Regions from separate parts of the Lysinibacillus sp. RC46 genome, predicted to be linked through region 2. Evidence: riboswitches for the same ligand, from Rfam matches in the RefSeq annotation. Region 2 holds a riboswitch; each other region holds the start of a gene.
What was found. Region 2 has a riboswitch for cobalamin ahead of nikA (nickel ABC transporter substrate-binding protein). Riboswitches for the same ligand answer to the same signal wherever they lie in the genome.
Positions count from the first base shown of each region.

Region 1 (4,344 bases), on a different contig from region 2:
TCTCTTGGCATAATAATTGTTCGTGCTATTAAATCACAAATAATCAGCAAAGTTGCCCCATTTAAAAATGATAATGGCAATAAATGACGGTGATCAGAACCCCAAACCATTCTCGTCATATGAGGAACAACTAAACCAACAAAGCCAATCGTTCCAGAAACAGCTACCGCAGCTCCCGTCAACATGGATCCACCCACTAAAATAATATATTTACTGCGCTTAACATTGACACCTAAATGCTGCGCGCGTTCTTCACCATATAACAGAACATTTAACTCGCGTCTTTGTGTCCAAAGCATAATTGAGCCAATTATGACAAACGGAATAATCATCTGAACATATGGCCAACCACGCATCGATACTGAGCCTAGCAACCATCCGATTACTTGGCGTAGCTCTTCACCAGACAATGCAATCATTAATGAAATCAAAGAACCTAAAAATGAACTAAATATAACCCCTGTTAAAATAAGAGTTTCCATTTTTAGCGAGCGGTCTACTATTCTAGCAAAGCCCATAACAGCTACCATCGTTAATATGGCACCTATCATACTAAAGGTCGGCAATGTAAAATGGCCTACTACAGGTATTGATATACTAAAAAAAATTGTCATAACTGCGCCAACTGATGCACCAGAGGAAACACCTAATGTATAAGGATCAGCCAAAGGATTTTTTAATAAGCCCTGAAAAGCTGCCCCTGCAATTGCAAGTGACGCCCCTACAAGCCCTGCCAGCAGGACTCGGGGTAATCGAATTTTCCATAAAATATTGGCGGCTGTTTCATCAGCCGCCTTATTCCACAACACTTCTAGTGGAATATGAACTGAGCCTATCGCCACACCACACCAGATGCTAATGGTTAGAAGCGTAATTGCTGTTACATAGGCTACAATTGTTTTACTCATTTAAACGCCTCAGGGTAGACAGCTTTTGCTAGTTCCTCAAGACCATCTGCTAATCGAGGACCTTGACGACTTATCATATTTTCATCTACTTGTACTATGGCTTTATTTTTTACGGCAGAGATTGTCTCAAAGCCTGCACGTTGTGGAATTTTCGTTAAAATTTCAGGTACATAATTATATGCCACAACAATGACATCTGGATTTTTCGCGATAATTTTTTCAGCATCGATTTGATACCAGTCATTTACATCTGCTGCCACATTTTCAGCATGAATCATTTCTAGCATTTCATTCATAAATGTACCTTTACCAGCTGTATAAATCTGTGGCTCATCAGACGATTCTACAAAGACTTTCTTCGGCTCAACACCGTCAAGTTTTGTTTCAACTTCTTTAACTTTTGCCTTCATATTTGCAACAATTTTTTTAGCTTCTTCTAGTTTTCCTGTTGCACGACCAAGCTGTTCAATCGTTGTGTAAGTTTCATTAAAGTTTTTTGCATCCGCTACAACAAATACTTTCACACCTACCGCCTCAAGCTGTTCAATGGCTCCTTTTGAATAACTCATACCTGACGCATGCGTAAAAACGATATCTGGCGATAAAGCAATAATTTTTTCAATATTATAATCCATACCGCCAACCTTTTCTTTTTTAGTAACCTCTGGTGGATAATCGTCATTATCGGTCACGCCAACTATTTCATTATTTAAGCCAAGGCCAAATAATATTTCTGTGTTACTCGGAATGAGTGAGACAATTTTTTCAGGAGGTGCCTCTAGCGTAATATCCTTGCCAGTAGCATCCTTTATCGTCATTGGGAATGTTGCTTGATCTACTTTTGCAGTCTCTTGTTGCTCAGAAGATGACGGCTTTTCATTTGTCGCCTCTTTTGTATTACATGCAGCAAGTAAGCCCATAGCTAAAAATGCTGATAACCCTATTTTCCAAATTTTCTTCATGTGAATCCTCCTTAGTCTATTTGTGCGTATAGTTTTTATTGTTTTTCTGATTGATCGATACATTTTAGTTTTTGATCGCCTAACATTGTGGGGTTATCGTCAACATTGCGAACTTCCAGCCAACATTTTGAGTTTATCACCTAACATTGTGAATTTATCACCCAACTTTTTGAGTTTATCGCCTAACATTGTGAATTTATCGCCCATGTTTTCAAATTTATCGACATTCATCTTCCAAAACAAATACCCCTCATCATAAAATAATGAGGGGGTCAAATTTGCACAAAAATACATATACAAAATCCACCATCCTATCCTCGTAGGCTACAACGTGTTTTCTATAAAGGCAGGTCTCCTGGCTCGTGCTCCATACGCTTTTTCAAGCCTTCCCGAAATTTTCAGTGGCGCAGATTGAAAAAACTCACACATACAGTGGCGGGACCGCATCGGAATTACACCGATTTCCCTTTTCACTTTACTTAAGTAAAGAACCTTTATAATATTCAGTTGATTGTATTATACATGAAAATGAAAGAAGTCGCCTCCATTCGAGACGACTTCTAAACAAATCAATATACTAAAAGAAGTTAAACGATATCTGAAAAATACTGTACCGTTTTCATTGGTGCACCCATTTCTCGCAATGCCCATGTGTGCTCTAAATAAATATCTGCTAGCTTCTCATATTTGCCACCGAATCTTTGTGCCCATTCGACTGCTACCACACTTTCATATAAATGCGCCATTTTCTCTGCGACCTTTTTTGCTTCAAACGTTTTTGTTGCATCATCTAAACGGCTAAATGTTTGCAAAGTTGATTCTAGTTTTGCTAATTGATCCACGACAATTTCAACTAATGGACTGGCAACTAGTTTTTCTAGACGTTCTTCCATGACACGAACAAACATTTCGTGCGCATGAAACTTATCAACTAAACGAATGAGCTCTAAAGCTAAAATATTCGCAGTCCCTTCCCACACAGTAAGTACCTGTGCATCTCTTAATAACCGAGGTGTAACAAAATCTTCAATATAGCCGTTTCCGCCATGTAATTCAATGGCTTCACTAGCATAATGTACAGCTTGCTCTGCCGTTTCTTTTTTCATGATAGCAATATACAAGCGGTTTAAAATAATGTCTTCTTTATTCCCCTGCCCACTAGTTACTTTATCGTAAAGCTGAATAAGATCAAAAACCGTGGCAACTTCTACATGAAGCTTGGCAGCGAATTTCCCTAGTGTATCCTGAATCATAGGATATTGCGTTAAAGGTTTACCAAAGGCATGACGATTTGTCACATAATACTTCGCCTCTAAATATCCGCGGCGCATAATGCCGATAGAAGCAACCGCATTGCAAATTCTTGATAAATTAAGTGCCTCCAGCATATAATAAATTCCTTTATTCGGATCACCAACAACATATGCTAGCGCACCATCAAATTCCACCTCACCAGAAGGCACTGCTCTAACGCCAAGTTTATCCTTTAAACGCCGAATGCGGAGATTATTAACTGTGCCATCCTCATTTCGCCACGGAACTGCAAATAATGTTAAGCCCTTTGAGCCTACCTGAGCCCCTTTCATGCGCGCCAATACCATAGTTACTCCACACATTCCTGCGTTTGATGCAAAATATTTTTCCCCATATAAGCGATACTGATTGCCGTCCTGTCTTGCCTCCACAACATTCGCCCCAACATCAGAGCCACCTTGACGCTCCGTTAAAAATGTAGCCCCCTCATATAGCTCTGTATCTCCTGTTGCACAAACATGTGGTAAAAAGCGCTCCTTTACCTCATCACTCGCATAATGATCAAGGAGATAAGCCGTTGCCATTGTTAAAGTAACAGGACAGTAAAAGCCTGGCTCAGCATGTGATAGTATATAGCCTTGAGCAAAGCTATACACATAATTTCCCTTCCTACCTAATTGCGGAATATCCTTATGCACATAGCCAACTATGCCGGTATTGTACGTTTCTTCTATTGTTTTTTTATAGCCATCATTAACCCAAACCTCTGACACTTCTTCACCATAGGCATTATACCTTTGTAATCGAGGTTCACCCTCTCGATCCGTATGTTTGGCTCTCACATCAATATCTCCAGCACAAAGCTCACCAAAATCTGTTAACTCACGTTTTGCATAGTCCACAAACTCTTTATCTAGCATCATTTCTAAAACTTTATGAAGTGTATCATTATCGTTAAAAAAATTTGTTGTTTTCATTTCTTCCCGCTGTAAAACCTTCATGCTATCTCACCTCTTGTCCCTTCAAGGATTGTTTTAGTATTTTGCCCGATGCATTTCGTGGTAACGCTTCCACACGTTCAAAGATGCGTGGAATTTTATATTTAGCAAGATGCTCCTCCAAATAAGCTTTCAGTTCATCCTCGTCAATTTCCGTTTTAGCGGCATAAACGGCCTTCACCGTTTCTCCCCACTCCGGATGCGGTACACCTATTACTGCCA
Region 1 is NZ_JBGCCF010000042.1:37,956-42,299, forward strand. Features, by position in the region: gene ABH966_RS24500 (FecCD family ABC transporter permease) at 1-908, opposite strand, end outside; gene ABH966_RS24505 (ABC transporter substrate-binding protein) at 905-1,870, opposite strand; gene ABH966_RS24510 (hypothetical protein) at 1,970-2,170, opposite strand; cobalamin riboswitch at 2,199-2,381, opposite strand; gene ABH966_RS24515 (acyl-CoA dehydrogenase family protein) at 2,458-4,125, opposite strand; gene ABH966_RS24520 (class I adenylate-forming enzyme family protein) at 4,127-4,344, opposite strand, start outside.
Region 1: another riboswitch for cobalamin. It lies ahead of ABH966_RS24510 (hypothetical protein); the one in region 2 lies ahead of nikA (nickel ABC transporter substrate-binding protein).

Region 2 (4,344 bases):
TACCTAACACAGTAGCTAGCGGGATAATAGCATTTCTCAAAACATGGCGTACGAGGATCACAGAGTTTTTTAATCCTCTTAGCTGTGCATATTGAACATACTGCTGTTGTAATTCCTCAATGATGGTTGTACGGATAAACTGAACGATCAGTCCAATTGTTGGTAAAGCTAATGCGAATGCAGGTAAAACCAGATGTGCTAGTGTGCCCTTTCCATTTGTCGGGAAGATCCCTAATTTCAAGCTAAATATATATAACAGTAAAAAACCTAACCAAAATGTTGGAATCGATACACTCATAATAGTCAATAGTCTAATGATTTTATCGATGATGGAATGCTTATATAATGCACTTATGATCCCTAATGGTATACTTAATCCTAAAATTAACACAAATGCAGCAACTGCTAATTCAATGGTAGCGGGTAATTTCGCGAAAAGTTCATGTGCTACTGGTAATTTACTAACAAAAGATGTACCAAAATCTAAATGCAAAACGCCTTTTATCCATAGTAAGTATTGAATAAGAAAAGGTTTGTCTGTTCCAAGTTCTTCACGCAATGCTTGAATGGCTTCTGCTGTTGGTGCAACTCTTGCCAATCTAAGAATGACCTCAGCAGGTTCTACTGGAACGAAACGAATAAATACAAAGGTCAGGATGGATACGCCCAATAGTACAAACGGTAAAGTCAAAATTCTTTTTAAACAAAACATCCATGTCGATTCATACATGCTGTCACTTCCTAATCAATCCTATGATAAAGAGAGAGCTGTCTTTGATAAACATACTCTCTCTTTTACAGTTATTTTTCTTTATCCATTTGTGCAAATGGAATATCATATTCAGATGCACGTGGAGCAAAATCCTTCATATATGGCTGATAAATCACGTTATTTGTTTCGTAAGATATAGGATAGAATAGTGCTTGATCATGGAACATTGTTAAAATATCCGTATAAAGTTGCACTCGCTCTTTTTCATCTGTACCTACTAATAGTTGATGAATGTTATTATCGATTTCTTTGGCATTTGGTAAGCCTAATTTCGCTTCATAGACACCATTAGCGTTTGGTGTAGCTGATTCATTAGCAAAGCTATGTGGATCTGTTGGTGGTCCATTTGTACGCCAGAAATTAATATCAACTTGATCATCCATTAATTTTTGCAGACCTACCATCACATCTGCGCCTTCTAAATTCAATTGTACACCTATTTTTGCTAGTTCACCTTGCATTAGTTCTGCCATAGGTTTTTGAATCGCATCTGTCGCAATGTAGATTAAATCTAATGTTAGTGGCTGTCCGTTTTTAGAGCGAATTTTTTCACCCTTCTGTAGCGTCCATCCCGCTTCATCTAGCAATTGTTGCGCTTTTTTCGGATTATATAAAATTGGCGCTAAATCAATATTGGCATAAGGCACAGCATCCCAAAATAGTGTATTGGCCACTTTTTCAGTACCATGTGTAATACTGTCAACCATCTGTTCCTTATTGATTGCATATTGAATCGCTTGACGTACCTTTAATTCTGCTAACGGTCCTGATTGTGTATTAAACAGTAGTGCTCGCGTAGATAAAGGTTCAGACGTAGCAGTTTTATATTTCCTGCTATCTTTTAAAAACGTATAGTTATCTAAACTAATGATGCCACGACCATATATTAAATCTAATTCTTCATTTTCAAAGGCCAACGAAATAGATTCTGAATCAGGGATAATTTTTACTTTTATTTGTTCTACAAGAGGTTTTTCTCCCCAGTAGTTTTCGTTGCGACTAAATAAAGCATATTCATCCTTTTTGTAATCTGTTAATACCCATGGGCCTGTCCCAATTGGTGCTTTGATTGAATCTTTTGTCGCATCACCATTAGGGAATCCATTATCACCTAAAAAACGGAAAGGTCTTACGAAGGCAAGTTCGTTTAAGACAGGGTAATAGGGTTCATCCAATTGCAAACGAATTGTAAAGTCATCCACTTTCACAACCTCTTTAATATGATTAACCATGCCCATCCAAGAATGCATATCACGATTTGCTAAAACTGCATGAAAGTTACGAATCACATTGTCTGCATTAAAAGCCGTTCCGTCAGAATACTTGACATCTTTTCTTAAATGGAAAACATAAGAAGTTTTGTCCTTTGAGATGTCCCAACTTTCTGCTAGTTTCGGCGTAATTGTTCCGTCATCGTTATATTCAACCAATGATTCATAGACCATCGCTTGTGCTGTCATTTGATTTGGTAAATATGTATGGGGATTTAATGGACCTACATCTAATGGCCATCCAATCGTTATCATTTTTTCGTCAGTCTGTTGTTTCGTTGCTGTCTCTTCCTTTTCAGTGCTTGTACAGCCAGTAAGTAAACTGAACATCATAACAAGCATGAAAGGAAGTAAGTACTTTGTCAATCTCATTTTCTGTCTCCTATCTTTGTTTGTGGTGCACTAAATGAAGAATCTACAGAGTGAAAAAAGGCATAAAAAAAACCTTATTCCAAAAGAATAAGGACAGAATAACTTACTGTGAGTAAGCCCCCATCCATCTCCCTATCTTTCGTAGATCATCAATGAATCTCCTTACAAGCAGGCATTCTGGCTCATGAATCATGATTTTGCTTCACCTTCCCAAGTATTCACTCAGTGGTAATCTAAACAAAACTCCTCATTTACAGCTGCGGGACAGCATGGGATTTACACCCATTTTCCTTTTAATTGAATGAAAGCTTTTCTTCATTCAAACTTGTAATGATTGCTATGAAATTAGTATTAAACATAACATGCTCAAATGTTCACGTCAATTTTATTTTCTGAATATAATAAAAACCTTATAGTAATGACTAACATAATAAGACCAGGAATCTTAGTCCTGGTCTTGTACAACATCGGTTGTGTAAATAAGAAAGTCTTATGGAACAGAAGATAAATCAAAGATGTTGTACACAGGACATGGCAACACCATCTGTGGAGAGCTTTGTAACGCTTCTCTTAAGTACATAAGAACCCCACTGCTTATCTGTGGGAGTAGTCAGAAAGATGTTGCGGATAAAGCCAGGCATCTTTTTTAATGATTCAATGCTCTTGGCTGACTTAAGACAGCTCAAATGATACGCCTGTTCATCAATACTTGCGTTGAAAAGGGGATGAGTAATATCTAGGATTGGCAATTGAATATCATGCTCGAAAACCGCATAAAGAATACGCTTATTTTGATTTACATTCTCCACTTTATCACCACTCTTTTTAACAATTTTTATTGGTGTTCAAGCAACAAATAGATAACCTTTATTTCGGAAATATTTTATCTTTTCCCCAATCTTCTTATAATTAAAGCATTCGTTAGTTGAAGTGCAATAACTTCACCATCTTTTTACAAAGAACGTATCCGATTATTGCTCTAACAAATAAAATATCGGTAGTAAAATCAATCCTAGTAGAAAAAGCACTGGAATCGCGGAAACAATTAAAGAAAAAATTCTCAACTTGCCCTTTTGGCTAAAAAATGCAGCTAGAAATGAGGCTACTATTAAAGAAATGACCACAACGTCCCCAATTTCCGAGGTTCCGTTCACTTCAATTGGTGTAATATTTTTTTGCAATCGCCACGTAGCTCAACATTTAGATACCCAGTTATGAATTTCATTAGCTACTTTTTTAGGGTTATCCCAATGAACCATATGATCAGTTGCTTCCATTGAAACAATGGTGACATTTTCTATATGCTGTTTTAATTTGTTGATTCCAGTTCTTCTAGCGTTTATTAACTCTTTGGGAAGAGTTGCGTGGATAAGAATCAATGGTGATTTTATGTATGGATAAGCTGTTGTAAAACTTTCTCTAAAAAATGCTTTAATAATAGATAATACAGTAAACTTTGAAGTAATAAGTTCATATTTTTCTCTTTTATTAAAAAGTGTTTGAACCATTTGTTCAATTTTTTCATTCCATCGGTCAGTATATTGTTGGTACTCCCCGATTACATCAGCCCAAGTGTCAAAAACCGAGGAATGCTCCATATAATCATTCCACCCATCATATACTTTAGAAAAGGTCATATCTTCTTGGAAATCTGGAAACGTATAGCCACCATCAAGTAAGATAACCCCTTTAATTTTTTTAGGGTACATTTTAGCATAGTGTAAAGCTATATCAGCTCCCCAAGAATGGCCCAAAATATAAAAGGGTTCTTTTAAGACTCGTTCGAATACATCGTTATACCATTTTGCAAGACTTGAAAATAGATAACCATCTTCATTTACAAAAGGAGATGTGCCTCCGTGACCTGGATTATCAAAAGATAATATATGAAAATCATCTTCTAGGTATTCAGCTAACTCAGAAAAGACT
Region 2 is NZ_JBGCCF010000004.1:15,964-20,307, reverse strand. Features, by position in the region: gene nikB (nickel ABC transporter permease) at 1-730, opposite strand, end outside; gene nikA (nickel ABC transporter substrate-binding protein) at 802-2,415, opposite strand; cobalamin riboswitch at 2,566-2,759, opposite strand; gene ABH966_RS04910 (hypothetical protein) at 2,925-3,224, opposite strand; gene ABH966_RS04905 (alpha/beta fold hydrolase) at 3,609-4,344, opposite strand, start outside.

Region 3 (4,344 bases), on a different contig from region 2:
CGGACGCCCCCAGGAAAGCGCCCAACCGGAACGGAAATCAACCCCACGCTATTATAAAAAATTTAAAGAAAAGAGGAAATGGGATGGATCGACAAAGATTAATGAAATTGACGCTCACTGCCATGGTTGCGGCAATTTGTGCAGTGGGTGCAGTCATTAAAATTCCAACATTTATTTCAACTGCAGCGCTTGACTCTGCACCTGCAATGTTGAGCGTTGTCTTTTTATCTCCAGTATTAGCTGGGGTTGCGGGAGTCATTGGGCATTTTATCTCAGCCTTAACTACTGGCTTCCCTCTAGGGCCACTACATATTATTATCGCAGTAGAAATGTTTATTGTTGTATGGGTCTTTGGGGTCATGCATAAAAAAGGAATGCATTTCTGGAAATGGCCCGTGGCACTTATTTTAAATGGTGTTGTGGCACCTTTACCATTTTACTTTATCATTAGTCCGGCATTTTACTGGGCGTCACTGACTAGTCTTCCATTGGCAACACTCGTAAATCTGGTGATCGTTGCAATTGTGATGCCAATTCTGTCAAAGGTGTTTGTGCGTAAGGAAGGTCGAGTACATTGAGAAATGCAATAAAAATAGGTGAGCTGTTTGCTACAACAGATAATGCCGCAGCCATTGGCGAAAAACCACAAGATGTTGTGTCTGCTCCAGACAAACTAACGGCATACTTCACGGCGCGTGTTACTTTTTTAGAGCAGCTTGCTGCAAATGCTTTACCAAACCATATTTTACTCGCTAATTTTTCAGGAGATGCTGCATGGTCTCGTTATGTTGCAGGCATTCAGCAGGTTTTTGATGAGGCGGGGCTTAATTGTCCACCGATAGACGGTAGTACAGAGTCCAATATGCCGACTCTACAATCAGGATTATCTATAACGATGCTAGGTGAACAGCAAAAACACACAGCAACTAAGTATGAACAGCTTAGTTGGTACACCTATGGATTACCGCTTGTAGGCAATGAAATCCTTGCTCAGCCTGAAGATGTCGCACAGCTCCAACCTATTTTTCAGGCGTGGAAAGAGGGGATTGTGCAGCAAGTATGGCCAGTTGGATCAAAAGGTCTACAAGCAGAATTTACCCGCCTTTTTAGCGAGCAACAGGTCAAAAGTTCGTTAGATGTTGAGAAATCGGCTGGTCCATGTGCAGTAGTTTTGCTAGGAATACAGCCTGAAAAAGAGCAGCTAGCACAAAAAAAATTTCCTAGAAATTTTGAAAAACTACGTAAAACTGCATTGTAATTGGGCTTGCTTCGAGAAAATGTAGCACTTTATAACTTGCAAGGGGCAAATCGCCTATTGCAACAATAAACACAATATGTTAGATTTGTTTAGGAGTTAAAACACAATATATAGTATTTTGGACGAACGGTACCAATATGGTTTAAAAGGGAATTCGGAAAAAGAGTCATCTTAGGCCGAAGCTGTCCCCGCAACTGTAAGTGCTGACAAATGATGAGTAGGCCACTGTGAAGAACGGGAAGGTGATCATTTGGAGGAAGCATGAGCCAGGAGACCTGCCGATATGTTCAAGACAGCAACACATTCTTCGGGGATTGAGAAGTGGAGGCGAGAGATTTGTTCACTTCTTTGTGCGCTTATCCTTCATTTCCATTTCCGATTTTACTGCGATCACGTAACCGATAGATGTTGCGTGATCGCTTTTTGTGTTGCTGGAGAAGGAAAGGGAGAGAATGTGTACATGACAATTCAAATCGAACAGCAAATGACTAAGCTCAAGAAAAGTTACACGGAGGATGAACTCGAAAGTTTTGTGAGGTTATCGGATCGATGGCTACGAAAAAACGACAATGCCACATTTGAAGCATGGGCAGATGCGATGATTTTACAAACGCTTAGCCTCATTGATGAAGAGGAGCCATACTGGACATTTGTCGCAGCTCAAATTTATTTAGAAAAATTATATGACCAATTTGCGATGCGTCGTGGTGTCTCAGTGAAAGATGTTTATAAGGTTTTCCCAGAACATTTAGCACACTATACAGAAGTTGGTTTGTATCATGAAAGTTTAACAACAAAGTATAGTGAGCAGGAGCTTCAGGAACTCGCTTCTTATTTAGAATCAAGTCGAGATGAGTTGTTTACGTATATAGGTTTAAAAACATTAATGGACCGCTATGTAGTCCGTGATTACACGAAAACACCGGTGGAATTACCGCAGGAACGATGGATGGTCATTGCGATGACTCTGATGCAGGATGAAACAGAAAATCGTTTAGAAAAAGTACGTGAATCTTACTGGGCAATGAGTAATTTATATATGACTGTTGCCACACCAACATTATCAAATGCAGGTAAAACACATGGACAGCTATCAAGTTGCTTTATCGATACAGTAGATGATAGTTTACAAAGCATTTATGACACGAATACAGATGTCGCAACATTATCGAAGTACGGCGGTGGTATTGGTGTTTATATGGGTAAAATTCGTAGCCGAGGCTCATCTATTAAAGGCTTTAAAGGTGCATCAAGTGGTGTTTTACCATGGATTAAACAACTTAATAATACGGCGGTTTCAGTCGATCAGCTTGGTCAACGACAAGGCGCTATTGCTGTCTATTTAGATGTTTGGCATAAAGACGTCTTTACGTTTTTAGATTTACGCTTAAACAATGGGGATGAGCGTTTGCGTGCTCATGATATTTTCACAGGGCTATGCTTACCGGATTTATTTATGGAAACGGTAGAAGAGCGCGGGGAATGGCATTTATTTGACCCACATGAAGTGCGAGAAGTTATGGGCTTTTCACTAGAGGATTTCTATGATGAGAAAAAGGGTGACGGCTCTTTCCGTACTAAATATGAGGAATGTATCGCCAATCCATTGTTAAGTCGTGAAGTTGTACCAGCCATTGATATTATGAAGCGTATTATGCGCTCTCAGCTTGAAACAGGCGTGCCGTTTATGTTCTATCGAGATGAAGTCAATCGCATGAATCCGAATAAGCATGAAGGGATGGTTTACAGCTCGAACCTGTGTACAGAAATATTCCAAAATATGTCAGCTACTGAATTTGAGTCTATTACCCTTGAAGATGATGTCATCGTAACACGTCGCAAGCCTGGAGATTTCGTTGTATGTAACTTATCGTCTATCAATTTAGGTAGAGCAGTACCGGCTGGTGTTCTAGAACGATTAATCCCAGTTCAAGTACGTATGTTAGATAACGTTATTGCTTTAAATACAATTCCAGTAAAACAAGCAGAAATTACGAACCTACGCTACCGTGGTATTGGACTTGGAACGTTTGGCTGGCACCATTTATTAGCTTTGAAAGAAATTCAATGGGAGTCTGAGGAAGCTGTAGAGTTTGCGGACAAGCTATATGAAGAAATTGCATATTTAACGATTCGTGCTTCTAACGATTTGGCATGTGAAAAAGGAGCTTATCCATTATTTGAAGGCTCAGATTGGCATACGGGTGCGTATTTTGACAAACGTGGCTATGACAGTCATAAATGGAATGCATTACGCGCCGCGGTTGCTGAGAAAGGTATGCGTAACGGCTATGTAATGGCAGTTGCACCGAACTCATCAACATCTATTTTAGCAGGCAGTACGGCTACGATTGATCCGATCTTCCAAAAGAGTTATTCAGAAGAGAAGAAGGATTACAAAATTCCAGTAACAGTACCTGATCTATCACCTGTGACAACTTGGTATTATAAATCTGCTTATTTCATCGATCAAAATTGGACAATCAAGCAAAATGCTGCACGAGCACGTCATATCGACCAAGGCATTTCACTTAATTTATACGTTCAAAATACGATTAAGGCGAAAGATTTACTAGCATTGCATATGAATGCTTGGGCGAGCGGTGTAAAAACGACTTATTATGTGCGCTCAACATCTGTAGAATTGCTAGAATGTGAGTCTTGCGCGAGCTAGGAGGAAATAACAATGACAACTATTACAAAACGACAAATTATGGATAAAGATGCACCGAACCGTTCAACAGGAATTGTCAACGGACGTTCTTCTAACATTTTGAACTGGGATGATGTGCGTTTTAGCTGGGCATATCCTAAGTATAAAAAAATGCTAGGGAACTTCTGGACACCGTTTGAAATTAATATGAGCAATGATGTCAAACAGTTTCCACAGCTATCAGCAGATGAACAGGAATCCTTTTTAAAAATCATTGGCTTGCTAGCACTATTAGATAGTGTACAAACCGATTTTGCGGGGAAAGTAGCGGATTATTTAACAGATTCAAGTTTAAATGCACTAATGATTATTTTAGCGCAACAAGAGGTAATCCATAATCACTCTTATTCCTACGTGCTATCAAGTATTGTCA
Region 3 is NZ_JBGCCF010000011.1:35,831-40,174, forward strand. Features, by position in the region: gene ABH966_RS11770 (ECF transporter S component) at 84-578, shown strand; gene ABH966_RS11775 (hypothetical protein) at 575-1,258, shown strand; cobalamin riboswitch at 1,369-1,556, shown strand; gene ABH966_RS11780 (ribonucleoside-diphosphate reductase subunit alpha) at 1,719-3,932, shown strand; gene ABH966_RS11785 (ribonucleotide-diphosphate reductase subunit beta) at 3,945-4,344, shown strand, end outside.
Region 3: another riboswitch for cobalamin. It lies ahead of ABH966_RS11780 (ribonucleoside-diphosphate reductase subunit alpha); the one in region 2 lies ahead of nikA (nickel ABC transporter substrate-binding protein).